DNA from 3 places in the Bacillus haimaensis genome. Region 2 is predicted to be linked to each of the others. Evidence: a T-box and tRNA genes for the amino acid it is inferred to sense, from the RefSeq annotation. Region 2 holds a T-box; the other regions hold tRNA genes.
What was found. The T-box of region 2 lies ahead of pheS (phenylalanine--tRNA ligase subunit alpha). A T-box ahead of a tRNA ligase gene usually reads a tRNA of that ligase, here a tRNA-Phe.

Region 1 (9,313 bases), 2.2 Mb from region 2:
CATCTTAGTAATTTTCTTTTAAGATATCATCGCTGATATCGAAAAAACATGACAATTAGTTTGTCAACGGTTAAGTTATTAAGGGCGCACGGTGGATGCCTTGGCACTAGGAGCCGATGAAGGACGGGACTAACACCGATATGCTTCGGGGAGCTGTAAGTAAGCTTTGATCCGGAGATTTCCGAATGGGGAAACCCACTGCTCGTAATGGAGCAGTATCTTTACCTGAATACATAGGGTACTGAAGGCAGACCCGGGGAACTGAAACATCTTAGTACCCGGAGGAAGAGAAAGCAAACGCGATTTCCTGAGTAGCGGCGAGCGAAACGGAATTAGCCCAAACCAAGAGGCTTGCCTCTTGGGGTTGTAGGACACTCAACATGGAGTTACAAAGGAACGGGGTAAATGAAGCGATCTGGAAAGGTCCGTCATAGAAGGTAAAAACCCTGTAGTTGAAACTTCGTTCCCTCCTGAGTGGATCCTGAGTACGGCGGGACACGAGAAATCCCGTCGGAAGCAGGGAGGACCATCTCCCAAGGCTAAATACTCCCTAGTGACCGATAGTGAACCAGTACCGTGAGGGAAAGGTGAAAAGCACCCCGGAAGGGGAGTGAAATAGATCCTGAAACCGTGTGCCTACAAGTAGTTAGAGCCCGTTAATGGGTGATAGCGTGCCTTTTGTAGAATGAACCGGCGAGTTACGATCCCGTGCAAGGTTAAGTCGATGAGACGGAGCCGTAGCGAAAGCGAGTCTGAATAGGGCGAATGAGTACGTGGTCGTAGACCCGAAACCAGGTGATCTACCCATGTCCAGGGTGAAGTTCAGGTAACACTGAATGGAGGCCCGAACCGACTCACGTTGAAAAGTGAGCGGATGAGGTGTGGGTAGGGGTGAAATGCCAATCGAACCTGGAGATAGCTGGTTCTCTCCGAAATAGCTTTAGGGCTAGCCTCATATGTTAGAGTCTTGGAGGTAGAGCACTGATTGGACTAGGGGTCCTCATCGGATTACCGAATTCAGTCAAACTCCGAATGCCAAAGACTTATCTATGGGAGTCAGACTGCGAGTGATAAGATCCGTAGTCAAGAGGGAAACAGCCCAGACCGCCAGCTAAGGTCCCAAAGTATACGTTAAGTGGAAAAGGATGTGGAGTTGCTTAGACAACCAGGATGTTGGCTTAGAAGCAGCCACCATTTAAAGAGTGCGTAATAGCTCACTGGTCGAGTGACTCTGCGCCGAAAATGTACCGGGGCTAAACGTATCACCGAAGCTGCGGACTGTTCTTACGAACAGTGGTAGGAGAGCGTTCTAAGGGCGTTGAAGCTAGACCGGAAGGACTGGTGGAGCGCTTAGAAGTGAGAATGCCGGTATGAGTAGCGAAAGAAGGGTGAGAATCCCTTCCACCGAATGCCTAAGGTTTCCTGAGGAAGGCTCGTCCGCTCAGGGTTAGTCGGGACCTAAGCCGAGGCCGAAAGGCGTAGGCGATGGATAACAGGTTGATATTCCTGTACCACCTCCACTCCGTTTGAGCAATGGGGGGACGCAGAAGGATAGGGTAAGCGCACTGTTGGATATGTGCGTCTAAGCAGCAAGGCTGAGAAGTAGGCAAATCCGCTTCTCCTATAAGGCTGAGCTGTGACAGCGAGGGAAATATAGTACCGAAGTTCCTGATTTCACACTGCCAAGAAAAGCCTCTAGCGAGGAGTATGGTGCCCGTACCGCAAACCGACACAGGTAGGCGAGGAGAGAATCCTAAGGTGAGCGAGAGAACTCTGGTTAAGGAACTCGGCAAAATGACCCCGTAACTTCGGGAGAAGGGGTGCTCTGTTAGGGTGTTAAAGCCCGAGAGAGCCGCAGTGAATAGGCCCAGGCGACTGTTTAGCAAAAACACAGGTCTCTGCGAAGCCGTAAGGCGAAGTATAGGGGCTGACGCCTGCCCGGTGCTGGAAGGTTAAGGGGAGAGGTTAGCGCAAGCGAAGCTTTGAACCGAAGCCCCAGTAAACGGCGGCCGTAACTATAACGGTCCTAAGGTAGCGAAATTCCTTGTCGGGTAAGTTCCGACCCGCACGAAAGGCGTAACGATCTGGGCACTGTCTCAACCAGAGACTCGGTGAAATTATAGTACCTGTGAAGATGCAGGTTACCCGCGACAGGACGGAAAGACCCCGTGGAGCTTTACTGTAGCCTGATATTGAATTTTGGTACAGCTTGTACAGGATAGGTAGGAGCCTGAGAAGCCGGAGCGCTAGCTTCGGTGGAGGCGTCGGTGGGATACTACCCTGGCTGTATTGAAATTCTAACCCGCAGCCCTTATCGGGCTGGGAGACAGTGTCAGGTGGGCAGTTTGACTGGGGCGGTCGCCTCCTAAAGAGTAACGGAGGCGCCCAAAGGTTCCCTCAGAATGGTTGGAAATCATTCGCAGAGTGTAAAGGCACAAGGGAGCTTGACTGCGAGACCTACAAGTCGAGCAGGGACGAAAGTCGGGCTTAGTGATCCGGTGGTTCCGCATGGAAGGGCCATCGCTCAACGGATAAAAGCTACCCCGGGGATAACAGGCTTATCTCCCCCAAGAGTCCACATCGACGGGGAGGTTTGGCACCTCGATGTCGGCTCATCGCATCCTGGGGCTGTAGTCGGTCCCAAGGGTTGGGCTGTTCGCCCATTAAAGCGGTACGCGAGCTGGGTTCAGAACGTCGTGAGACAGTTCGGTCCCTATCCGTCGTGGGCGCAGGAAATTTGAGAGGAGCTGTCCTTAGTACGAGAGGACCGGGATGGACGCACCGCTGGTGTACCAGTTGTCTTGCCAAAGGCATAGCTGGGTAGCTACGTGCGGACGGGATAAGTGCTGAAAGCATCTAAGCATGAAGCCCCCCTCAAGATGAGATTTCCTTTTACTTCGGTAAGTAAGATCCCTGAAAGATGATCAGGTAGATAGGTTCGAGGTGGAAGCATGGCGACATGTGGAGCTGACGAATACTAATCGATCGAGGACTTAACCAAAAAACAATGAACGACACTTGTGAATCTTGATAAGAAAAACGTTATCTAGTTTTGAAGGAATATAGCAAAAAAATGCTTGATTTTCTTCAAAGATATATTATAATAATATTTGTCTGGTAATGATGGCGAAGAGGCCACACCCGTTCCCATACCGAACACGGAAGTTAAGCTCTTCAGCGCCGATGGTAGTTGGGGGCTGTCCCCCTGTGAGAGTAGGACGTTGCCAGGCTGATATTGATCCACCATAGCTCAGCGGTAGAGCATTCGGCTGTTAACCGAAGGGTCGTAGGTTCGAATCCTACTGGTGGAGCCATATTATGGAGAGCTGTCCGAGTGGCCGAAGGAGCACGATTGGAAATCGTGTAGACGGTCAACGCCGTCTCAAGGGTTCAAATCCCTTGCTCTCCGCCATTATTTATTGGCCCGTTGGTCAAGCGGTTAAGACACCGCCCTTTCACGGCGGTAACACGGGTTCGAATCCCGTACGGGTCACCAAAGTTTTTTCGCGCTAGCGAAAATAACTAACCAAATCGCGCTAGCGAAAAAAATATTCCTTTTGAAAATAACTTTTATTACATTGGAGGATTAGCTCAGCTGGGAGAGCATCTGCCTTACAAGCAGAGGGTCGGCGGTTCGATCCCGTCATCCTCCACCATTAAGTTTTTATAGAATACTATAAGTCATAACTTAATTAATATTATCGCGGGGTGGAGCAGTCTGGTAGCTCGTCGGGCTCATAACCCGAAGGTCGCAGGTTCAAATCCTGTCCCCGCAACCAAAATGGTCCCGTGGTGTAGCGGTTAACATGCCTGCCTGTCACGCAGGAGATCGCCGGTTCGATCCCGGTCGGGACCGCCATTTTTAAGGCTCGGTAGCTCAGTTGGTAGAGCAATGGACTGAAAATCCATGTGTCGGCGGTTCGATTCCGTCCCGAGCCACCATTTTCCTTGAAAAGTTTTCATTTGCCGGTGTAGCTCAGTTGGTAGAGCAACTGACTTGTAATCAGTAGGTCGTGGGTTCGACTCCTATCGCCGGCACCACATATATGGAGGGGTAGCGAAGTGGCTAAACGCGGCGGACTGTAAATCCGCTCCTTCGGGTTCGGCAGTTCGAATCTGCCCCCCTCCACCATTTTCTAAAAAAGAGTAACATATTCATCTATAGGGGCATAGTTTAACGGTAGAACAGAGGTCTCCAAAACCTCCGGTGTGGGTTCGATTCCTACTGCCCCTGCCAATTTTTATTAATATTGTGGCGGTTGTGGCGAAGTGGTTAACGCACCTGATTGTGGTTCAGGCATTCGTGGGTTCGATTCCCATCAGTCGCCCCATTATTTTTTAAATGATTGATTTACTCATATAGATCAATACAAATAGCATAAATATTAATAGCAATATTATTGGGCTATAGCCAAGCGGTAAGGCATCGCACTTTGACTGCGACATGCGTTGGTTCGAATCCAGCTAGCCCAGCCATTTTGCGGAAGTAGTTCAGTGGTAGAACACCACCTTGCCAAGGTGGGGGTCGCGGGTTCGAATCCCGTCTTCCGCTCCATATAACATTCAGGTGGCATAGCCAAGTGGTAAGGCCAAGGTCTGCAAAACCTTTATCACCGGTTCAAATCCGGTTGCCACCTCCACTATTCAAAAAACGAAGGCTTATATAGATATAAGCCGGGGTGGCGGAACTGGCAGACGCACAGGACTTAAAATCCTGCGGTAGGTGACTACCGTACCGGTTCGATTCCGGTCCTCGGCACCATTTGAATAGTTGTTTTATTGTTATGCCGGTGTGGCGGAATTGGCAGACGCGCACGACTCAAAATCGTGTTCCTCTGGAGTGCCGGTTCGACCCCGGCCACCGGTACTTAAAGTATAGACAAGTTCTCGAACCTGTCTATGCGGGTGTAGTTTAATGGTAAAACCTCAGCCTTCCAAGCTGATGTCGTGGGTTCGATTCCCATCACCCGCTCCATACATAGTATATAACGCAGTGTCTCGTTTCTTGAAAACGATGCATTGCGTTTTTTAGTTTATACATAAAAGGCAGCGAATGCAAAAGGCCCCTTCTTGTTAAATGAAGAGGCTCTCAATTTATATGCTGTTGTTTATGTGGGACAAGGAACCTGTCCCCAACATGACTACGCGTCCCGTGCCGCCATGGACTTGGGTGAACATTTTTAGAATGGCGTCTAGCATTTTTTTGCATTCTTCTGTGTCCATGGAGGGCTTAAGGTATATGATCTGTACTGCTGAAGTGGTGGTTTCTGTGATGGCGGTTCTTTGGCTGTCTACAAAGGGACTGCCGAAGGAGCTTGTGGCGTCTTTTGCATGTACCATGTTCTTGAGGCTGATTTCCCGACCATTGAGTCCTTCGTAGGTGCTTTCTGCCTCTCCAATTGTAATGGAGATGTCCCCGTTAATCTTTGTGGAATCATAGATACCTAGGGGGATTTCGTATTTTAGGGAGAAGAAGTTATTCAGGTCTACAGCAGAGTTGAAAGGCTCCAGGAACTGTCCTTTTTTAATACGGCGATAAAGGGCTTCAACCGAAGGGCGATATCTGGAAGGGTCTGTGCCGGTTTGTTTGAAGACAGACCGCCATTCCATGATTCCTGGTATGTCTTTCATTTCTTTCTCAAGCAGGTCTATGTTCAAGGATTCCTGAAAAAGGCGGATCCTTCCTTTCAGCATTTGAGGGGAGCTGCCAATTGTGATATCTTCATAGAATATGATACCGAATTTTGCATTGGGGATAAGTTTTTTGACTATAGATTCCAGCGTTACTTGCATACTTTTCATCCCTTCCATTGTTTTCAATATGGTAAGTGTATCATATTTCGTTTAGGATATAGAAATGATGAATGATAGAAAGGCTTTAAGCAGTTTTTATAGAGGAGGTGTTTATTTTGAATATAGCCAACCGGAAGTTGAAGGACGAGATAATTGCTTTTAGCAAAGAGATAGGTATCGATAAAATCGGATTTGCTAGTGCAGGTGTTTTTACCGGGTTGAAAGAGAGGTTGCGAGTGCAGCAGGAAAACGGGTTTCAGTCTGGCTTTGAGGAGTCTGATATTGAGAAGAGGACGAATCCTGAATTGCTGCTTCCAAGAGCTAAATCAATCATTGCCATCGCATTGGCCTATCCGTCGAAGCTGAAGGATGCTCCACGGAGTACACGGGAGGATCGGAGAGGGATTTTCTGCCGTGCTTCCTGGGGAATGGACTATCATCATATTTTGAGGGACAAGCTCCAGCAGTTGGAGGCATTCATAAGGGAGAAACAGCCTGATGCATCTATGAAATCAATGGTTGATACAGGTGAGCTTAGTGACCGTGCTGTAGCAGAACGTGCAGGCATCGGCTGGAGCGGTAAGAACTGTGCAATCATTACTCCCGAGTTTGGGTCTTATGTGTATCTAGGGGAAATGATTACGACCATTGCCTTTGAACCGGATAAGCCTTTGGAGGATAATTGCGGTACATGCAATAAATGTGTGGAGGTATGTCCGACAGGAGCGCTTGTTCAAGGTGGACAGCTCGATTCGAATAAATGCATTGCGTTTTTGACACAGACGAAAGGGTTCCTGGCAGAGGAGTATCGGACGAAGATCGGTAACCGACTTTATGGCTGTGATACCTGTCAGACGGTATGTCCTGAAAACAAGGGGATGGACTTTCATTTGCATCCTGAAATGGAGCCGGATCCAGAAATTGTGAAGCCAACGTTGAAGCCTCTTCTCACAATATCAAATAGGGAATTCAAGGAAAGGTTTGAAAGGGTTTCAGGCTCGTGGAGAGGGAAGAAGCCTATCCAGCGTAATGCCATTTTGGCGCTGGCACATTATAAGGACAAGACGGCTGTTCCTGATCTATTGGAATTGATGAAGAATGATACTAGGCCTGTTATACGTGGTACTGCTGCTTGGGCAGTCGGAAAAATAGGAGATATATCTGCGCTGGAAGCATTAATTAAGTTTAAAGAGACAGAAAAGGATGAAGATGTACGATCTGAAATTGATAAAGGGATAGAGATGCTAAAAGGCGAGGGGTGAAACTCTCGTTTTTTTTGTATTCCAACTTTTTCTAATGATTATCAATCCCCCATCATACTATGAATATAAGGATAATATGATGGAGGGTTGTACATGAGGGAGAAGCTTATGCTGCATATTCAGAAAAGGTTGGAACAATATGTATCTAAAAGCAGGCATTCAGGTAGAGCCATTATTAATGGAGATACTATTTCAAGTAAGCAGGAGATGCATCGCAGGCGAGGTGCGGAAATCGTGAAATGTTACGCAACTGGGAGAATCCTATCCATGAACAGGGATATGGACGAAGAGGCAGCCATATATGAAGTGCATGTGAGGTATCTCATAAAGCTTAAGGAAGAGCTGTATATGGAGGAAGAAGCGGATCAACGCTATGCAGTTTGGCATGGAGAAGATGTTGTCCAGGATATACCCCTGCATGAAGAGGGCGTGAATATGCAGGAGGTATCCCTTCCATCGATGGAGGAGGAAGACTTGGAAAGGAACGTGAGATTTACTTATAATAGGTTGGAAGCAGTTCGCTACGCGGAGCAATGGTGGAATACGTTTAATCCAAAGTACAAGAAATTTGATGTGGACTGTACAAATTACATTTCTCAGTGCTTGCATGAAGGCGGAGCTCCAATGGTTGGTTATCCGAAAAAAAGCGGTGCGTGGTGGATGAGGAACAAAGACTGGAGCTACACCTGGACTGTCGCAAATGCCCTCCGCTGGTACCTCCCTACTGCCAAATCGGGGATGAAGTCAAGAGAAGTGGCACGTGCGGATCTGCTCATGCCAGGGGATGTCATCTGTTATGATTTTGAAGGTGATGGTCGATTTGACCATAATACGATTGTGGTAGCCAAGGATCCGAATAATGAGCCACTGGTAAATGCGCACACTTATAATAGTAGAATGCGGTATTGGAAGTATGAGGATTCCACCGCTTATACACCGAATATCAAATACAAGTTTTTTCATATCATCGACAGGAATTAAAGGTTGCTTCTCATTCAATAAAAAGGTATTGTTGTATAGGAAATATTTGAGGTATAAATTGAGGTGACGATTGTGGGATTACATGTTGTACTATATCAACCAGAGATTCCGGCTAATACAGGAAACATTGCACGTACTTGTGCAGCAACCAACACTACTTTGCACCTGATCCGACCTTTGGGCTTTTCAACAGATGATAAAATGCTGAAAAGAGCGGGTCTGGATTATTGGGAATTTGTGAACGTGTTATATTACGATTCTTTGGATGAGTTGTTTGAAAAGAACAAGGAAGCGGAATTTTTCTATATTACGAAGTATGGAACAAAGCCGCATAGCTCTTTTGATTACAGCAGTCTGGATAAAGACTACTTCTTTGTTTTCGGGAGAGAGACGACCGGTTTGCCGAAGGACTTGATTCAGAGCAATTTAGAGCGGTGCCTGCGTTTGCCGATGACGACCAATGTCCGTTCGTTGAACTTATCGAACACGGCAGCTATTTTAATATATGAAGCTTTGCGTCAGCAGGGCTATCCGGATCTTTCCATCGAATGTCCGGAAGTGTAAATAGAAAAGGCCTTCCATGTGGAGGCCTTTTTTGTATGTGCTTTTATTACTTTTTACGAGTACCTGGTTTTCCTTCAAAGCCAGCAGTGAAAATTGCTGTTAGGAATGCTAGGCAAACGCCAAGAATCAGGAATCCGCTTGTTCCCATAGATAATTCCTCCTTATGTAAGGTAGTTTCAAGTAAGCATACTATCTATATTATATCCCAAAGGACAAGTAATGTGAATGGAATGTGTGGATAATTTATGACAGCCATTTTTATGTCGGGGCAGAACGAGCCGGCTCCGCTTTTCATTGTCTAGCTCCGGGCGCTTGCGGCTAACAAACTTCGCCCACTTCCCTACGATAAGTCAACATCGGATCGCTAGCGCTCTCCGTGTTTCCTTTATCTCAGTCAGTGTGCTCCAGTTTGTACGCCGCAAAACGAGCGCCCTCCGCTTTTCTTAGCATGTTTCATTCAGGATGAGCATAGAGTATATTAATCACGCAATCACGCTCTTGAAGATGTAATAAAGGGGAGGTCCTTATGGATATTTTAAGAAAAATTGAAAAGTATCGGGAAGAAGAACAGCGGCTGAAGTGGGAAGGAACCTTCGGAGAGTACTTGGAGATTATAAAAAGGGAACCATGGGTAGCGCAATCCGCTCATTCAAGGGTTTACAATATGATCAAAGATGCTGGTGTGGAAGAGGTAAATGGCCAGCGGAAGTATA
Region 2 (9,313 bases):
CCATCGCTATTGACGTATTGAAGCATTTAAAAGATGCAGACCATCCAAACGTGGTATACGGCGTAGGAACGGTGCAAGAGGAAGTGGGACTTCGCGGTGCGAAAACATCCGCTAACCTGATCCAGCCTGACATAGGCTTCGGTGTTGACGTTGGAATCGCAGGGGACACTCCAGGCGTAACCGAAAAGGAAGCACTCAGCAAAATGGGCAAAGGTCCGCAAATCATCCTTTATGATGCGAGCATGATCTCCCACAAAGGCTTGCGTGACTTTGTAACTGGCGTAGCGGACGAAATGGACATTCCATATCAATTCGACTCCGTTGCAGGAGGCGGTACGGACTCCGGAGCAATCCATCTGACTGCTCAAGGTGTACCAGCATTGTCCATCACGATTGCAACCCGCTACATCCACTCACATGCAGCAATGCTACATCGTGATGACTACGAGAACGCAGTGAAGCTGATTGCGGAAGTGATCAAGCGTTTGGATCGTGAGACGGTTGAGAGATTGACTTTTGATTGATTAGAATGATAATTGGGAACCCGTCGCTCGGTTGGGCGATGGGTTCTTTTTTTGTGTAGGTTGTGAAGCTGGGGTTCGAATATGGGGATCGGCATCAACTAAGGGCAGTTTGGCACGAACTCGGTGCTTTTCGGCACGAACTATTGCCAGTTTCGCACGAACTCGGTACATTTTCGAACGAACTTCAAAAAAACACTGAAAAATACCTGCATAAATTCTAAATTATGGTAAGATAAAACTCACTAAGCTATTAGGAGGTTATCCATGATAAAAAAACCACTAGAAATACCGCTTATTATTCTTATTTTAGAGGCTTTACTCAGAAGAATTGCTAAAGATCACCCTAAAAGGCTACTAATCGAGCAGGATTTCGCAAAAAGGATGGCAGGGTATAAAGGTGAACTTTCCATGAAATATCATTTGACCTTTTTAAATCCGCAAAAACATCTTATTTTTCACAGTTTAAGGTTGATAAACAACAACTATGCATTTCAGATGGACATCCTCATTTTGACCACCCGATATATCCTCATTTTAGAAATCAAAAACATCATCGGTACTGTTTTATTCGAAAGCCACTTTGATCAATTTATTAGGACTTTGAATGGGAAGGAAGAAGGTTTCCTTAATCCCCTGAGTCAAATTAAATTGCAGAAGCACAGACTGAAAAAATGGCTTAAAGACCATAAAATAAATGAACTCCCAATTGAATCTTTTGTTTGTTTTACCAATCCCCAAACAATCATCAGAGCCGATTCCCGAGTAAATGCCTCCCGCTCAGTGATTCATAGCCACAACCTTTTAACTAAAATTGAAGAAATGGAACGAAATCATGCCGAGCCGATACTAACGGAAAAAGAACTGGCAAAGCTATCAAGATTGTTATTAAAGAAACACCGTGAAGAGGATATAAACATTTTAGAGCGGTATAATATTGCGCCTGAAGAGATTCTAACGGGGATACAATGTCCAAGTTGCATGGAAATATCTGTGATAAGAAAAGGAGGTGGGTGGGTTTGTACAAGGTGCAGGAATAAGTCAAAAAATGCACACTTAGCCGCTTTGGAAGATCGTCTACTTATATTTGGACCAAGCATCACACATAGACAACTCAAAGAATTCCTTGGACTTCCATCTGATTCCATTACCTCAAAATTAATCTCCTCACTTGCACTTCAACATTGTGGATCCAAATACCAGCGCACCTACACACTCCAAAAAAGAATGCAAAAAACAAAACAGCCCCCTTAAAGGAGCTGCCTCAACTTAATACTATTTCAATCCGTCCTCAAGTGTAGAGAGCATTTCTGATTTTTCCTGCTCGGAGGAATTCTCCCAAATTACCTCAAACAACACGCCTAAACCTGGAAGCATTTTTTCCTCGCCTTTATTAATGGCATCTAGGATCGTATCTCTAAGTTGGTCTTGGGAATTGCCTTCCACATTCTGACGAATAGCATGACGTAAATTCAAATTCATCCTTATCACCTCGTAGGGAAAAATAGTATCATCCCTAGCTTGTCTGTTCACGGCTTTAAATATGTATAAAAAATGCGTATAATAGCAGTATCGAGCACTAAAAGGAGAATTACGACGTTGAAGCATATTGAATCGGTAAAAAATAATAAAGTGAAGCAGTGGAAGAAGCTGCATAAAAAGAAAGAACGCGAACAGTCAGGAATGTTCCTGATTGAAGGCTTTCACCTGATCGAGGAAGCGTTGAAAATAGAAGGTCTCATTGAAGAAATCATTGTAGCGGAAGACCGCTCCATCCCATCCGACTGGAACCTGAACAACGTGGAACTCATTTATGCTGTTCCTAATGTGCTAAAGGAACTCAGTGAAACGGAAACGCCGCAGGGGATCGCCGCCATCTGCCGGATATCCAAAAGTGATGAACAGGCCATCAAACCGAATCAACGGCTACTTTTCCTGGATAATGTACAAGATCCGGGAAATGTGGGCACGATGATAAGAACGGCTGATGCTGCAGGCTTGGATATGGTCATCCTGGGAGAAGGGTGTGCAGATCTATACAGCTCCAAGGTCATCCGTTCCACCCAGGGATCCCTTTTTCACTTGCCCATCATAAGAGGAAATCTGCAGGAGTGGATCCAACAAGCAAAGGAGCAAGGGATACCGGTTTTCGGAACATCTCTTCAAAATGGGATACCCTACAATGAAGTGAAACCTTCCGAGTCCTTTGCCCTTATCCTCGGCAACGAGGGAAAAGGCATGGCACCAGAGCACCTCAACCAGACGAACCAAAACCTCTACATCCCGATCTTTGGTCAGAGTGAATCGTTGAATGTCGGTGTCGCAGCAGGAATTTTAATGTATTATTTACGCGGATAGAGTTGCATCCGGCATCTGTTTTCAATATAATATAAAAATAGTTACATAAAATGCATGTTCAAAAAGGAGGATAAAAAGAGCAAAGAAGTTCGAGGAAGCGAAGTCTCGAGCACCGCAGCGTATATTTGGGATACGTGAGGAGCGGAGAAGCAAGCTGACGAAGAAATTCGAAGCTATTTTTACCGGACTTTTTGAACATCCTTATAAAGATTAAAGCAATGACAGAGGAAAGTAGCTTACTCCCAACCTTTTTCAGGGAAAAAATGCCGTAGACTGCAAGCATTTTTAAGGAAGGCTAAGTGAAATTTCACCTCCTGAGTTGGCACTTGGACCAGCAAACATGCTGTAAAGGTGTTCCGGTTAGATAGCCGTTATCTGGAATGGAGCGAACAAAGGGCACAAACTCTTTGTTAACTAGGGTGGTACCGCGAATATCTCGTCCCTTTTTGAGGGGCGAGTTTTTTATTTGTCAAAAAAGGAATCAAGGAGGAATAGATGTGGAAGAGCGTTTAAAGGAACTCGAAGCACTTGCGTTAGAGCAGGTTAGCCAAGCACAGGATTTAAAGCAGTTGAATGAAGTGCGTGTTGCGTACCTTGGAAAAAAGGGGCCAATCACTGAAATTTTAAAAGGAATGGGTAAGCTGTCTGCCGAAGAGCGCCCGAAAATGGGGGCACTTGCAAATGTTGTCCGTGAAGCTGTTGCTTCTAAAATCGAAGAAAAACAGGCGGAAATGGAAAAGGCGGAGGTAGCGAAAAAGCTTGCTTCTGAAACCATCGACGTAACATTACCGGGACGTCCTGCACCAACAGGAAATCCACATCCTTTAACAAAGGTAATCGAAGAAATTGAAGACCTGTTCCTTGGAATGGGATACACAATCACAGAAGGTCCGGAAGTTGAAACGGACTATTACAATTTCGAAGCATTGAACCTGCCGAAGGATCACCCGGCGCGTGATATGCAGGATTCCTTCTATATTACGGATGAAGTGTTATTGCGTACGCAAACTTCCCCTGTACAGGCAAGAACAATGGAAGCGAACAAGGAAAAAGGGCCAATCAAGATCATCTGTCCTGGTAAAGTGTATCGCCGTGATGATGACGATGCGACCCACTCCCATCAGTTCACGCAAATTGAGGGACTTGTCATCGATGAGAATATCAGCATGAGTGACTTAAAAGGTACGCTTGAAACTTTTGCGAAAAAAATGTTCGGCGAAGACCGTGAAATCCGTCTGCGCCCAAGCTTCTTCCCATTCACTGAGCCATCCGTTGAGATTGATGTGACATGTGCGAAATGTGGAGGAAAAGGCTGTGGCATGTGCAAGGGCACAGGCTGGATCGAGATTCTAGGTGCTGGTATGGTTCATCCCCGCGTACTCGAGATGTCCGGCTATGACCCGAAAAAATATCAGGGATTTGCTTTCGGAATGGGGCCGGAGCGTATTGCAATGCTGCGTTACGGCATTGATGACATCCGCCATTTCTACACGAACGATCAGCGTTTCGTGAAGCAATTCAATCGAGTTTAAGAGGAGGGAAAACCATGTTAGTATCTTACAATTGGTTAAAAGATTACGTAAATATAGATGATATTTCCGCAGAGGACCTGGCGGAAAAGATTACAAGAAGCGGTATTGAAGTGGAAGGCGTGGAGCTTCTGAATGATGGAATCCAAGGTGTTGTAGTCGGTCATGTCCTTGAAAGAGAGCAGCACCCGAATGCCGATAAGCTGAACAAATGTCTTGTGGACGTTGGAGACGAAGAGCCGGTGCAGATTATCTGTGGTGCACGAAACGTTGATAAGGGCCAGAAGGTTGCTGTTGCGAAAGTTGGCGCTGTTCTTCCCGGCAATTTTAAAATAAAGCGTGCGAAACTGCGCGGCGAAGAGTCAAATGGAATGATTTGTTCCCTGCAGGAGCTTGGCATCGGTTCCAAGCTTGTAGCCAAGGAATTTGCAGAAGGAATTTTCGTCTTCCCAGAAGGCGTGGAAGTCGGGACAGATGCACTCGATTACTTGAACCGTAACGACAAGGTAATGGAGCTTGGCTTGACGCCAAACCGTTCGGACGCCTTGAGTATGCTTGGAGTGGCCTATGAAGTCGGCGCAATCCTTGGAAGAGAAGTGAAATGGCCGGAAACAGCATACGATGCAAACAATGAACAGGCTTCCGACTACGTCTCAGTTAATGTGGATGCAGCAGAAGACAACCCGTTATATGTGGCGAAAATCGTGAAGAATGTGAAAATCGGTCCTGCTCCACTTTGGATGCAAGGTCGTTTGATGGCAGCTGGAATTCGTCCACATAACAATGTAGTCGACATTACGAACTATATTTTATTGGAATATGGTCAGCCATTGCATGCATTCGATTATGATCGTCTAGGAAGCAAGGAAGTTCTTGTTCGTCGTGCGAACAAAGATGAAAAAATCATCACGCTTGACGATGCAGAACGCACATTAACGGAAGATCATTTGGTCATCACAAATGGTACGGAACCGATCGCCCTTGCAGGTGTAATGGGTGGAGCGAATTCAGAGGTTCAATCAGACACTACCACAATCCTGCTTGAGTCTGCATACTTTAACGGAGTAACTGTCCGTAAAGCATCCAAAGACCACGGACTGCGCAGTGAAGCAAGTGCCCGTTTTGAAAAAGGAATCGATCCGAACCGCACGCGTGAAGCGGCAGAAAGAGCCGTTGCGTTGATGGCAGAGTATGCCGGCGGAGAAGTGGTCAGCGGTTCTGTTGAAGTGAACACGTTAAAAGTGGAGCCTGCAGTGGTAGTGACTACGGTGGAAAAAATCAATTCCGTTCTTGGCACAAGCGTCACAGCGGCTGAAGTGAAGGATATCTTTACTAGACTTCAATTCGAAGTGAAAGAAGACAACGGAAGCTTTACTGTAACGGTACCTACACGTCGCGGCGACATCACTATCGAAGAGGACCTAGTGGAAGAAGTGGCTCGTCTTTACGGTTACGATAACATTCCAACAACCCTGCCGGTAAGTGCAGCGACACCTGGAGTATTGACTCCTTATCAAGCGAAACGCCGTAAGGTTCGACGCTATCTGGAAGGTGCCGGTCTAATCCAGAACATCACGTATTCCTTGACAAGTGAAGAGCGTGCGAAGCAATTCGCTCTTGAGGATGGAAAAGTAATCCGTTTGGCGATGCCGATGAGTGAAGAGAGAAGTACCTTGCGTTTAAGCCTTGTTCCACATCTATTGGAGGCGCTGCAGCATAATATCGCTCGTTCCTTGCCTGCAAATGCAGTCTATGAAGTTGGATCAGTTTTCATTGGATCCGATGATAGCATCCTGCCTTCTGAAAAAGAGCGTCTGGCTGGAGCATTGACAGGATTATGGGAGCAGCATCCTTGGCAGGGTGAAAAAAAGGCCGTTGACTTCTTTGTGGCAAAAGGAATCCTGGAAGGCATGTTCGCAATGCTTGGTATAAGTGAAGAAATTTCATATACTCGTGCAGAGAAAGACGGCTTGCATCCTGGACGTACTGCAGAGATCCTTTTGAACGGAGAAAGTGTCGGTTTCATCGGCCAGCTTCATCCGGAAAAGTTAAATGAATTGGATCTACCTGAGACTTTCGTGTTCGAGCTTTCATTAACAGACCTTCTTGGTGCCAATGTGGAAGAAATCAAATACGAGGCCATCCCTAGATTCCCATCCATCGGTCGTGACATCGCACTTGTAGTCGACCGTAGTACGCCAGCAGGCGAGCTGAAAGCGGTGATCAAGGAGACTGGCGGAACACTACTCACTGATGTTCAGGTGTTCGACGTATACGAAGGAGATAAAATTGACGCTTCCAAAAAATCAGTCGCATTCGCGTTGCGCTACTACCACCCTGAGCACACACTGACTGACGAAGAAGTAACAAAAGTTCACACAAAAGTTCTGAAGGCAGTCGAAGAGAAATTTGACGCTGTGTTGAGAAGCTGAATAAAGTAAGAAATGATGAGAGATGCCATTCTAACAAGATGGTGTCTCTTTTTTTATACCTCCTGTTAATAAGGACGTTTGCAATTGAAGTATACTAGCTGGTGATTGGAGCAAAAGGCGAAGACTCCTGCGGGAGGTAGCGGTAGGCTGGAGACCCCGCAGGGCAAAGCCCGAGGAGGCTCCAGCACCGCCCCGCGGAAAGCGAAGCCTTTTGTGGAAATCAACAGCGGTGTTCAACAAGATTAAAAAATTCTACTAAAAAATAGGTAAAACGTACGATTTATAAGAACAGGTGTTCTGTTTTTCTGATAGAGTGGTATAATAGAGGAGACAGTATAATAGGAACGGGTGGTGCGGTGAGTCCCTGTGGAGAACGGGGGTGACCGTATGAGTGAAATGCAGCTATTTTTGACCTCAGGACTATTCCTCTTTGCATTTGTGAATCTAGTAATTGTGCTGATTAAGGAAATGACAAAAAAATAACCCACCCGTGACTACTGATTCGCTGTTAGGCAGTCGGGTGAGTTATTAGTACGTTCGACTCCACAGTAGCCGTGCTTCTGCGGGAGTTATACTGTTAAGGGTCAAAGTGCGTCCAACACTTTGGCTTCTTCGAATATGTGTATAGATTGATTATAGCACAACCTCAAAGGCTGTAAACAGATGCAAAAACATCAAACCAATTTTCTGGCTTTCAGCGTATTGGCGAAATGGACCTTGGCTATGCTGTTCAAAATTGATTCACCGTGAGTTCGAATCACTTTTGCAGCAACCTCATCCACTTTTGCCCCGGCACCTTTAGGGATGGTGACACCTGCAATCTCACTGATTTTGTCCATCTCTTTCAAAAAAGAATAGCGTGCGATAATGGATGCTGCTGCCACTGAAAGATGAAGGCCTTCTGCTTTTGTGGAAAAGTATACATTCTCTTTGATGATGGTCTTTTCTTTTGCCACATGCCTGTAGTACACGCCCGCTTCAGCAAACTGGTCGATCAGAATGGCGTCCGGCTTTTCCGGTACAATTTTGCCAAGCACGTTCTCTAAGGCCTTGTTATGCAATATCGCTTTGATTTTACCTTGTGTCATGCCGCTCTGTTGAAGCTTGTTGTATTTTTCATTGTGCAGAACAAGCAGGCTATATGTAATGTGTGGCAGAATGTTCTTTGCAATCTGCACAATTTTCTCATCAGTAAGGGCTTTTGAATCCTTTACTCCAAGCTCGGTCAGTTTCGCCATTTGGTCTTTTCTTACATAAGCGGCGCACACCGTAATGGGGCCGAAATAATCTCCTGTTCCCACCTCATCTGATCCGATGACTGATAATGACGCAAAACCAGGGGGCAGACCAGCTCCACTTTTGGTTACGGAAGACTTTGGCTTACCAGCAGTGCTTTTCGCTGAAGAAGCAGGTTTCCCTCCGAACTCTCTCCAGATCGCCGCTTCTTCATCTGCACTTTTTCCCTGGAATAATACTTTTCCTGATTTATAGGCTGTAATCATGCACTGAGGCGATTTTGCTGCGAACACAGCACCTGTTGGAAGCTTCTCGATCCGGTGGGGATGATAGAACTCTTTTAGCTTGATAAGAACACTTGTTGGCACTTGTATGACTTGATATGACAAATCTTTCACTCCTACTACAAAATTTTACATTTTTCTATGGAAACTAACAGGTTTGCTTTCCAACTTCCAATCTTTCATGGTATTATTAAGATTAGGATTTTATGAATGGGGGCATACACGTTGTCAGAGCAGAAAACTCGCACGACCGTCGACATATATGGACAGCAATATTCTATTGTTGGTACGGAAAGTATAAGTCACATACGACTTGTTGCTTCCATTGTCGATGAAAAAATGAGAGAAATCAATGGGAAAAATTCAAATCTGGATATCAGCAAACTGGCTGTCCTTACAGCAGTCAATGTTGTACATGATTATATCAAATTAAAAGATGCATACGATACACTTGAAAATGAAATGAAGAAAAAGGGCTGAATGGAATGTTGGATTTAATCATTATCTTCTTATTTATAATGGGGTTAATTATAGGCATACGCCGTGGTTTTATCATGCAAATCGTACATTTGTCCGGTTTTATCGCAGCGTTTGTCGTAGCATACATGTTCTATGCCGATCTTGCACCAAAACTGAAACTTTGGATTCCGATGCCAAGCTTTGGCGATCCGGAGTCGGCGACGATGTTTTTTGAAACAATCAGCTTGGATACCGCTTATTATCGTGCCATTGCTTTTGCTTTGCTATTTTTTGGTACAAGGATAGCGGCACAAATTATAGGTTCGATGTTTGATTTTCTCTCCCATCTGCCAATTCTGAAGCAGCTGAACAGCTGGGCTGGTGCTGTACTTGGTTTTGTGGAAATCTATTTGATTGTGTTTATTTTTCTTTACATAGGTGCATTGGTACCAGTGGAAATTGTCCAAAGCTCGATCAGTGATTCCTCCATGGCG
Region 3 (9,313 bases), 230 kb from region 2:
AGCTTTTTCAGTTCCTTAGGCAATGCTCCCGCAACATCGCCCAAGCCACCAGATTTTACAAACGGAACACATTCCGATACGACAAACAATACCTTCACGAATTCATCAGAGCTCCTTGTACTGTACCTTTTCTAACTAGATATGGAGAATCTTGTTTACCTGTTATTGCCGTGCCATCCTCTACCTTTACATCTTTGTCTAGAATGACAGAATCTAAAACACAATTCGATCCGATTACACCTTTTTGCATGACAATGCTATTTTTGATGACAGTCCCTTTGCCTACTTTCACACCTCGGAAAATGATACTATTTTCCACATGCCCTTCAATGATAGCACCATTGGCTATCATGCAGTTCTTAACAAAGGCATCCTTGCCATAGCTTGTCGGCGGTTCATCCTTGACTTTTGTAAGGATGGGCTGGTTCTTCATGAACACTTGCTGCCATACAGCAGGATTCAGCAGTTCTAAGCTATGCTTATAATAGCTTTCAATGGAATCTATGACAGCCGCATAACCAGTAAATTCATAGTTACAGACCTTATACCCGCTATTCATATCGTCTACTACATCCATTATGCTTCCATAGCCTGTTTTTTCATAGTTCATAAAAAGCTTTACCAGCAAATCCTTTTCTAAAATAAATATGTCCATGGACTCTTCCTGATGAAGAACATGTGTAATATCACAGCGGTTATTCAAATGGCGCTCTAGCATTACCTTGAAATTCATATTACAAACCGTATAGCTGTTTGAGATAACCACATACTTCTGCGTGCTTCTCAGAAAGAAATCTTCATTCTCCTTGAAATGCTGAAATGACCCTGTATTTCCGTCCACTTCCCCCACAGAGCTTGGGAAAAAGAACAAGCCGTCACGTTTACGGTCCAAATCCCATTGCTTGCCTGAACCCAGGTGATCCATCAATGAGCGATACTGAAATCGAGGAAAAATTGCTACACTTTGAATTTCCGAGTTTACCATATTGGATAAAACAAAATCGATCAGGCGATAACGGCCGCCAAACGGAACAGCAGCGATAGACCTCTTTAACGTAAGCTCCTTCATTTCTTCATTATGAATGGTCGCATCAATGATTCCGAGCATAGATTTATTCATGATTCTCATCCTTCCTTTGGCGTATTCTAATTATGATATAGAGAAAATCCCTTTTTCCATCATTTCTTCCGTGACCAAAATGATTTCATCTTCATTTTTTTCTGGGCATATGACAACTCCATCAGGGATCACAAGTCCGGAAGGTACGATTGCCTTATTGATATAGACATTTTCACCAATCACCGCATCTGGCATCAGGACAGAATTTTGAATAACGGAATTCTTCCCTACCTTCACTCCCTGGAAAAGGACAGAATGATCGATTTTCCCTTCGATGAAGCAGCCTTCATTGACAAGGGAATCATTTACATCCGCACATGGAGCAATATATTGAGGAGGCTGATTTGGGTTGACTGAATAAACACGCCAGTCATATTCAAACAAGTTCAACTCGCAATCCTCTTTTAATAGATCCATGTTGGCTTCCCATAAGCTTTTAACCGTTCCGACATCCTTCCAATAGCCTTCGAAAGGATAGGCTACCAATCTCTTATTCTCTTCAAGCAGCAAAGGAATGACATCCTTTCCGAAATCATGGCTGGAATCCGGGTTACGATCATCCATCTCCAAATATTCCTTCAGAACGGACCATTTGAAAATATAGATTCCCATGGATGCAAGATTGCTTTTCGGGTTGGCCGGCTTCTCGTCAAATTCCACTACTTCAAGCTTTTCATTCGTATTCATGATTCCAAAGCGGCTTGCTTCCTCCCATGGAACCTCCACTACTGATATGGAGACATCAGCATCCTTCTTAATATGATAATCCAGCATTTCTGCGTAGTTCATTTTATAAATATGGTCACCAGATAGGATAAGCACATATTCAGGCTCATATTGCTTTAAGTAGTTAAGGTTCTGAAAGATGGCACTTGCCGTTCCCGTATACCATTTCACACCGGAGGATTCCGTATATGGAGGTAAAACGGTCACTCCTCCATTTTTACGATCCAGGTCCCATGCACTTCCAATTCCTATATATGAATTTAATACAAGTGGCTGATATTGTGTCAAAACGCCAACCGTATGAATCCCGGAGTTGGTGCAGTTGCTTAATGCAAAATCAATGATCCGATATTTCCCACCGAACGGTACAGCAGGTTTTGCAAGTGTTTTAGTCAAGGAACTTAATCGGCTTCCTTTTCCTCCTGCCAGTAACATTGCTACACATTTATTCTTCATCATCTCCCATTACTCTCCCCTCGAATTTTCCTAGGACGCCACATGCTCACTCCATAGGGCGCAACATTGACCATCATATGAAACTCCTTGCCGTGATATGCACCTTCCTGCGCACTAATTACCTCCTCATTTCCGATACCTGTACCACCAATCTGTACGTGATCGGAATGGAAAACCTCTTCATAATCCGCTAAAAGTGGAACACCAATTTTATACTGTTCATAGGACGCTCCGGTAAAATTACATAAGACCACGAGTGTATCAGATTGCTTCTTTCCTTTTCGAACAAAGGAGAAAATGCTTTGTTCCCGATTATCTGCATCAATCCACTCAAATCCATCAGGTGAATGATCCAGTTCATATAAAGCCTTTTGACTCTGGTAGAAGGCAAGCAGATCTTTTACATATAGATTCATCTGCTGATGTGTTTCATACTCTTCCAGTAGGAACCAGTCGAGCTGCTCGAGGTCCTTCCATTCATCAAACTGGCCAAATTCACTTCCCATGTATAGCAGCTTTTTACCTGGATGGGCGACCAGAAAAGCATACAATAGCCTCAGCTGCTTGAACTTATCCTGGTATTCTCCTGGCATCTTATTCAATAAAGATTTCTTCCCATGGACTACTTCGTCATGGGAAAAAGGTAAAATGAAATTCTCTGAAAAGGCATAGACTATGGAAAAGGTGACCTTGTCATGCAAATGCTTCCTTTGCTCGGGAGGAGCCTCCATATAGCTAAGAATGTCATTCATCCAGCCCATATTCCATTTATAGTTAAAACCAAGTCCTCCAACAGATGTAGGGGAGGTAACCAATGGCCAATCCGTTGAATCCTCCGCGATCATCAGTGCACTGTAGTCGAATTCAAAAACCGCTTCATTCAGCTTTTTCAAGAATTCCTGTGCAAAAGGATTCGCATGGACTTCCTGCGTATTGGGCCAATACAGCATATTGGCAACAGCGTCTACCCTGAATCCATCCACATGGAAATGCTCCATCCAAAACATCGCATTGGAAATCAGAAAGCTTCTTACTTCAGGCTTCCCCAAATCGAAATTGGACGTTCCCCATACCTCATTTTCCCGATCATTGTAGGTTTGATACTCAAATGTTGGAGTTCCATCAAACATGGATAGCCCATGCGCATCCTTACAGAAGTGTCCAGGTACCCAATCCAGTATCACCCCGATATCCTCTTGATGACAGGCATCAATAAAAGCCATTAACTCACGTGGAGTGCCATAACGGCTCGTTGCAGCATAATAACCTGTCCCCTGATATCCCCAAGACCTGTCATAAGGATGCTCAATCAATGGCAAGAGCTCTATATGAGTAAATTTATGCTCTTTCACATAGGGAATCAATTCTTCTATTAGCTCCAAATAGGAGTATAGCTCTCCGTTCTCCTTCTTTTTCCATGAGCCCATATGTAATTCGTAAATGAACATCGGCTTCTCATACACTAGCTTTCTCTTTTTTCGTCTCCGCCAGTTTTGATCCTTCCACTTGTATCCTTCCAGGTCATAGACGATGGAAGCGGTCTTTGGACGGACCTCTGCATGAAATGCAAATGGATCAGACTTATGTAACACTTCCCCTTCTTTTGTCACTATTTCATATTTGTAAAGGTGGCCAGTTAGCTCTTCTGGCAATTGAATACTCCAGACACCCTCATTATTCAGTTTTTCTAATACGTATTCTTTTCCATTCCAGTCATTGAATGTACCAATCAGCCTAACCGCCTTTGCATGAGGTGCCCAGACTGTAAACCTGGTGCCGACAACCTTTTTCCGATGCTTTATTACATGTGCACCAAAAAGCTCATAGCTTTTATACAAGGTCCCTTCATGAAATAGGTGCAGCTGAAAATCAGTGGCGCTCGTTGCAATCAATATCGTCACCCTTTCGGAATAGTTTCAAAAAGATTATTGTTATACTTTACTATTCTCTTTTTTAACCCATTCTCCTTTTTACGACAAGGTCCAATCGCTAGACACGAAATTACAAAATTCACAATATTTTGCTATTTTGTCGAAAATACGCTGTTTTACGGAAACCGCTTCCATTACCATCCCTTCAGAGTTCTTGATATGACTGAATAAATGTAAAGGTTTACAATAAAGAAAATATGACAGGATATTCAATTGTTTTATAAGAGATTTTGTCGAAAAGTTTTTTACAGAAAAAGAAGGGTGAATGAATGTGGAAGCGGTTACATCTTAAAAGTTATATAAAAATAATAATATTATTATTTGAATTTGGGTTTTATTGGGTAGTATATGGGGTATAAAAATAAGTTAGAAGAAGTTTCTTTGGGGAATAAGGAGCAGCTAGTTTAGGAGGAATTTGATTGGACTGATATCGTTTATAATGAGAAAATCCGGGGATCAAAAAATAATATAAGATCAAATTATCATATTTTTTATTACGACGTAAAGAGAAGAAAGGCTTATTCAAACAAATTCGCAAAATAAAAAAAGCCATGATATTTATAAAAATACCACAACTTTTTGATGACCCGTACGGGATTCGAACCCGTGTTACCGCCGTGAAAGGGCGGTGTCTTAACCGCTTGACCAACGGGCCGCATGATTGAATTTTGATGGCGGAGAAGGAGGGATTTGAACCCTCGCGCCGCTTACACGACCTACACCCTTAGCAGGGGCGCCTCTTCAGCCACTTGAGTACTTCCCCGAATATGGCTCCACCAGTAGGATTCGAACCTACGACCCTTCGGTTAACAGCCGAATGCTCTACCGCTGAGCTATGGTGGAATAAATCATATGGTGGGCCTAAGTGGACTCGAACCACCGACCTCACGCTTATCAGGCGTGCGCTCTAACCAGCTGAGCTATAGGCCCATATGGAGCGGGTGATGGGAATCGAACCCACGACATCAGCTTGGAAGGCTGAGGTTTTACCATTAAACTACACCCGCAAAAAAAAAAGGGCGACTGATGGGAATCGAACCCACGAATGCCTGAACCACAATCAGGTGCGTTAACCACTTCGCCACAACCGCCATAATACTATTTTTTTGTAGAACTGGTGCCGGCGATAGGAGTCGAACCCACGACCTACTGATTACAAGTCAGTTGCTCTACCAACTGAGCTACACCGGCTAATGTTCATTAATATAAAAATGGTGGCTCGGGACGGAATCGAACCGCCGACACATGGATTTTCAGTCCATTGCTCTACCAACTGAGCTACCGAGCCACTATTAAGTTAAAAATGGCGGTCCCGACCGGGATCGAACCGGCGATCTCCTGCGTGACAGGCAGGCATGTTAACCGCTACACCACGGGACCATTTGGTTGCGGGGACAGGATTTGAACCTGCGACCTTCGGGTTATGAGCCCGACGAGCTACCGGACTGCTCCACCCCGCGACAATGTAAATACATATAAAATTCTCATCATTCTTATATATATAATGGAGGAGGAAGGGGGATTCGAACCCCCGCGGGTTTTGACGCCCCTGTCGGTTTTCAAGACCGATCCCTTCAGCCGGACTTGGGTATTCCTCCGAATATAAGAATTTCTGGTGGACCTTGTAGGACTCGAACCTACGACCGGACGGTTATGAGCCGTCTGCTCTAACCAGCTGAGCTAAAGGTCCTTTTTTTGGTAGCGGCGGAGGGAGTCGAACCCACGACCTCACGGGTATGAACCGTACGCTCTAGCCAGCTGAGCTACACCGCCAAAAAAGTGAAGTTTATATTTCTATAAGTGGAGCCTAGCGGGATCGAACCGCTGACCTCCTGCGTGCAAAGCAGGCGCTCTCCCAGCTGAGCTAAGGCCCCAAATGAAATCTTAATGGTCGGGAAGACAGGATTCGAACCTGCGACCCCTTGGTCCCAAACCAAGTGCTCTACCAAGCTGAGCTACTCCCCGTAAATGGCGCGCCCGAGAGGACTCGAACCCCTAACCTTTTGATCCGTAGTCAAACGCTCTATCCAATTGAGCTACGGGCGCTTATGAAAGTTATTTTGCTTCTGCGAAGAAAATCTGGTGCCGAGGACCGGAATCGAACCGGTACGGTAGTCACCTACCGCAGGATTTTAAGTCCTGTGCGTCTGCCAGTTCCGCCACCCCGGCAAGTCTGTTGGAGCGGAAGACGGGATTCGAACCCGCGACCCCCACCTTGGCAAGGTGGTGTTCTACCACTGAACTACTTCCGCGTTATAAAATTACAATGCGGGTGAAGGGACTCGAACCCCCACGTCAAAGACACTAGATCCTAAGTCTAGCGCGTCTGCCAATTCCGCCACACCCGCAAGATAAATGGTGTGCCATGAAGGACTCGAACCTTCGACCCTCTGATTAAAAGTCAGATGCTCTACCGACTGAGCTAATGGCACGTAAAATATTTAAGAAAAGTGGTGCCGGCGATAGGAGTCGAACCCACGACCTACTGATTACAAGTCAGTTGCTCTACCAACTGAGCTACACCGGCATGAAATGATGATTATTTTCACTGCGTGAAAAATGGTTGATTATTTTCACTACGTGAAAAAATCTTGGTGGAGGATGACGGGATCGAACCGCCGACCCTCTGCTTGTAAGGCAGATGCTCTCCCAGCTGAGCTAATCCTCCGAATATATATAGCCTGGCAACGTCCTACTCTCACAGGGGGACAGCCCCCAACTACCATTGGCGCTGAAGAGCTTAACTTCCGTGTTCGGTATGGGAACGGGTGTGACCTCTTCGCTATCGCCACCAGACTATTAATATTATATAAACTTTTGAAAGAAAATCAAGCATTATTTGCTATATTCCTTCAAAACTAGATAACGTTTTTCTTATCAAGATTCACAAGTGCCGTTCATTGTTTTTTGGGTTAAGTCCTCGATCGATTAGTATTCGTCAGCTCCACATGTCGCCATGCTTCCACCTCGAACCTATCTACCTGATCATCTTTCAGGGATCTTACTTACCGAAGTAAAAGGAAATCTCATCTTGAGGGGGGCTTCATGCTTAGATGCTTTCAGCACTTATCCCGTCCGCACGTAGCTACCCAGCTATGCCTTTGGCAAGACAACTGGTACACCAGCGGTGCGTCCATCCCGGTCCTCTCGTACTAAGGACAGCTCCTCTCAAATTTCCTGCGCCCACGACGGATAGGGACCGAACTGTCTCACGACGTTCTGAACCCAGCTCGCGTACCGCTTTAATGGGCGAACAGCCCAACCCTTGGGACCGACTACAGCCCCAGGATGCGATGAGCCGACATCGAGGTGCCAAACCTCCCCGTCGATGTGGACTCTTGGGGGAGATAAGCCTGTTATCCCCGGGGTAGCTTTTATCCGTTGAGCGATGGCCCTTCCATGCGGAACCACCGGATCACTAAGCCCGACTTTCGTCCCTGCTCGACTTGTAGGTCTCGCAGTCAAGCTCCCTTGTGCCTTTACACTCTGCGAATGATTTCCAACCATTCTGAGGGAACCTTTGGGCGCCTCCGTTACTCTTTAGGAGGCGACCGCCCCAGTCAAACTGCCCACCTGACACTGTCTCCCAGCCCGATAAGGGCTGCGGGTTAGAATTTCAATACAGCCAGGGTAGTATCCCACCGACGCCTCCACCGAAGCTAGCGCTCCGGCTTCTCAGGCTCCTACCTATCCTGTACAAGCTGTACCAAAATTCAATATCAGGCTACAGTAAAGCTCCACGGGGTCTTTCCGTCCTGTCGCGGGTAACCTGCATCTTCACAGGTACTATAATTTCACCGAGTCTCTGGTTGAGACAGTGCCCAGATCGTTACGCCTTTCGTGCGGGTCGGAACTTACCCGACAAGGAATTTCGCTACCTTAGGACCGTTATAGTTACGGCCGCCGTTTACTGGGGCTTCGGTTCAAAGCTTCGCTTGCGCTAACCTCTCCCCTTAACCTTCCAGCACCGGGCAGGCGTCAGCCCCTATACTTCGCCTTACGGCTTCGCAGAGACCTGTGTTTTTGCTAAACAGTCGCCTGGGCCTATTCACTGCGGCTCTCTCGGGCTTTAACACCCTAACAGAGCACCCCTTCTCCCGAAGTTACGGGGTCATTTTGCCGAGTTCCTTAACCAGAGTTCTCTCGCTCACCTTAGGATTCTCTCCTCGCCTACCTGTGTCGGTTTGCGGTACGGGCACCATACTCCTCGCTAGAGGCTTTTCTTGGCAGTGTGAAATCAGGAACTTCGGTACTATATTTCCCTCGCTGTCACAGCTCAGCCTTATAGGAGAAGCGGATTTGCCTACTTCTCAGCCTTGCTGCTTAGACGCACATATCCAACAGTGCGCTTACCCTATCCTTCTGCGTCCCCCCATTGCTCAAACGGAGTGGAGGTGGTACAGGAATATCAACCTGTTATCCATCGCCTACGCCTTTCGGCCTCGGCTTAGGTCCCGACTAACCCTGAGCGGACGAGCCTTCCTCAGGAAACCTTAGGCATTCGGTGGAAGGGATTCTCACCCTTCTTTCGCTACTCATACCGGCATTCTCACTTCTAAGCGCTCCACCAGTCCTTCCGGTCTAGCTTCAACGCCCTTAGAACGCTCTCCTACCACTGTTCGTAAGAACAGTCCGCAGCTTCGGTGATACGTTTAGCCCCGGTACATTTTCGGCGCAGAGTCACTCGACCAGTGAGCTATTACGCACTCTTTAAATGGTGGCTGCTTCTAAGCCAACATCCTGGTTGTCTAAGCAACTCCACATCCTTTTCCACTTAACGTATACTTTGGGACCTTAGCTGGCGGTCTGGGCTGTTTCCCTCTTGACTACGGATCTTATCACTCGCAGTCTGACTCCCATAGATAAGTCTTTGGCATTCGGAGTTTGACTGAATTCGGTAATCCGATGAGGACCCCTAGTCCAATCAGTGCTCTACCTCCAAGACTCTAACATATGAGGCTAGCCCTAAAGCTATTTCGGAGAGAACCAGCTATCTCCAGGTTCGATTGGCATTTCACCCCTACCCACACCTCATCCGCTCACTTTTCAACGTGAGTCGGTTCGGGCCTCCATTCAGTGT

Region 1: it has a tRNA-Phe gene. The T-box ahead of pheS (phenylalanine--tRNA ligase subunit alpha) is inferred to sense a tRNA for this amino acid. The anticodon was not compared.
Region 3: it has a tRNA-Phe gene. The T-box ahead of pheS (phenylalanine--tRNA ligase subunit alpha) is inferred to sense a tRNA for this amino acid. The anticodon was not compared.

The regions. Positions count from the first base shown of each region.
Region 1 covers NZ_CP158164.1:2,922,542-2,931,854, reverse strand. Annotated here, with positions in the region: rRNA gene ABN702_RS14935 (23S ribosomal RNA) at 69-3,001, shown strand; rRNA gene rrf (5S ribosomal RNA) at 3,114-3,230, shown strand; tRNA gene ABN702_RS14925 (tRNA-Asn) at 3,240-3,314, shown strand; tRNA gene ABN702_RS14920 (tRNA-Ser) at 3,321-3,412, shown strand; tRNA gene ABN702_RS14915 (tRNA-Glu) at 3,422-3,496, shown strand; tRNA gene ABN702_RS14910 (tRNA-Val) at 3,581-3,656, shown strand; tRNA gene ABN702_RS14905 (tRNA-Met) at 3,703-3,779, shown strand; tRNA gene ABN702_RS14900 (tRNA-Asp) at 3,784-3,859, shown strand; tRNA gene ABN702_RS14895 (tRNA-Phe) at 3,867-3,942, shown strand; tRNA gene ABN702_RS14890 (tRNA-Thr) at 3,966-4,041, shown strand; tRNA gene ABN702_RS14885 (tRNA-Tyr) at 4,049-4,132, shown strand; tRNA gene ABN702_RS14880 (tRNA-Trp) at 4,164-4,237, shown strand; tRNA gene ABN702_RS14875 (tRNA-His) at 4,256-4,331, shown strand; tRNA gene ABN702_RS14870 (tRNA-Gln) at 4,402-4,476, shown strand; tRNA gene ABN702_RS14865 (tRNA-Gly) at 4,481-4,555, shown strand; tRNA gene ABN702_RS14860 (tRNA-Cys) at 4,567-4,640, shown strand; tRNA gene ABN702_RS14855 (tRNA-Leu) at 4,674-4,762, shown strand; tRNA gene ABN702_RS14850 (tRNA-Leu) at 4,787-4,867, shown strand; tRNA gene ABN702_RS14845 (tRNA-Gly) at 4,902-4,975, shown strand; gene ABN702_RS14840 (B3/4 domain-containing protein) at 5,095-5,793, opposite strand; gene queG (tRNA epoxyqueuosine(34) reductase QueG) at 5,916-7,055, shown strand; gene ABN702_RS14830 (amidase domain-containing protein) at 7,149-8,036, shown strand; gene trmL (tRNA (uridine(34)/cytosine(34)/5-carboxymethylaminomethyluridine(34)-2'-O)-methyltransferase TrmL) at 8,100-8,600, shown strand; gene ABN702_RS14820 (PrkA family serine protein kinase) at 9,127-9,313, shown strand, end outside.
Region 2 covers NZ_CP158164.1:672,557-681,869, forward strand. Annotated here, with positions in the region: gene ABN702_RS03220 (M42 family metallopeptidase) at 1-524, shown strand, start outside; gene ABN702_RS03225 (nuclease-related domain-containing protein) at 789-1,775, shown strand; gene sspI (small acid-soluble spore protein SspI) at 1,797-2,003, opposite strand; gene ABN702_RS03235 (TrmH family RNA methyltransferase) at 2,076-2,879, shown strand; T-box leader at 3,089-3,326, shown strand; gene pheS (phenylalanine--tRNA ligase subunit alpha) at 3,377-4,411, shown strand; gene pheT (phenylalanine--tRNA ligase subunit beta) at 4,426-6,840, shown strand; gene rnhC (ribonuclease HIII) at 7,515-8,465, opposite strand; gene zapA (cell division protein ZapA) at 8,571-8,840, shown strand; gene ABN702_RS03260 (CvpA family protein) at 8,846-9,313, shown strand, end outside.
Region 3 covers NZ_CP158164.1:444,106-453,418, reverse strand. Annotated here, with positions in the region: gene glgA (glycogen synthase GlgA) at 1-98, opposite strand, end outside; gene ABN702_RS02175 (sugar phosphate nucleotidyltransferase) at 95-1,120, opposite strand; gene ABN702_RS02170 (glucose-1-phosphate adenylyltransferase) at 1,151-2,305, opposite strand; gene glgB (1,4-alpha-glucan branching protein GlgB) at 2,302-4,194, opposite strand; tRNA gene ABN702_RS02160 (tRNA-Glu) at 4,817-4,888, opposite strand; tRNA gene ABN702_RS02155 (tRNA-Ser) at 4,906-4,996, opposite strand; tRNA gene ABN702_RS02150 (tRNA-Asn) at 5,002-5,076, opposite strand; tRNA gene ABN702_RS02145 (tRNA-Ile) at 5,087-5,163, opposite strand; tRNA gene ABN702_RS02140 (tRNA-Gly) at 5,167-5,240, opposite strand; tRNA gene ABN702_RS02135 (tRNA-His) at 5,252-5,324, opposite strand; tRNA gene ABN702_RS02130 (tRNA-Thr) at 5,349-5,424, opposite strand; tRNA gene ABN702_RS02125 (tRNA-Phe) at 5,446-5,521, opposite strand; tRNA gene ABN702_RS02120 (tRNA-Asp) at 5,538-5,613, opposite strand; tRNA gene ABN702_RS02115 (tRNA-Met) at 5,617-5,693, opposite strand; tRNA gene ABN702_RS02110 (tRNA-Ser) at 5,739-5,831, opposite strand; tRNA gene ABN702_RS02105 (tRNA-Ile) at 5,847-5,923, opposite strand; tRNA gene ABN702_RS02100 (tRNA-Met) at 5,930-6,006, opposite strand; tRNA gene ABN702_RS02095 (tRNA-Ala) at 6,035-6,107, opposite strand; tRNA gene ABN702_RS02090 (tRNA-Pro) at 6,122-6,198, opposite strand; tRNA gene ABN702_RS02085 (tRNA-Arg) at 6,203-6,279, opposite strand; tRNA gene ABN702_RS02080 (tRNA-Leu) at 6,314-6,402, opposite strand; tRNA gene ABN702_RS02075 (tRNA-Gly) at 6,411-6,485, opposite strand; tRNA gene ABN702_RS02070 (tRNA-Leu) at 6,501-6,581, opposite strand; tRNA gene ABN702_RS02065 (tRNA-Lys) at 6,590-6,665, opposite strand; tRNA gene ABN702_RS02060 (tRNA-Thr) at 6,685-6,760, opposite strand; tRNA gene ABN702_RS02055 (tRNA-Val) at 6,826-6,901, opposite strand; rRNA gene rrf (5S ribosomal RNA) at 6,913-7,029, opposite strand; rRNA gene ABN702_RS02045 (23S ribosomal RNA) at 7,142-9,313, opposite strand, start outside.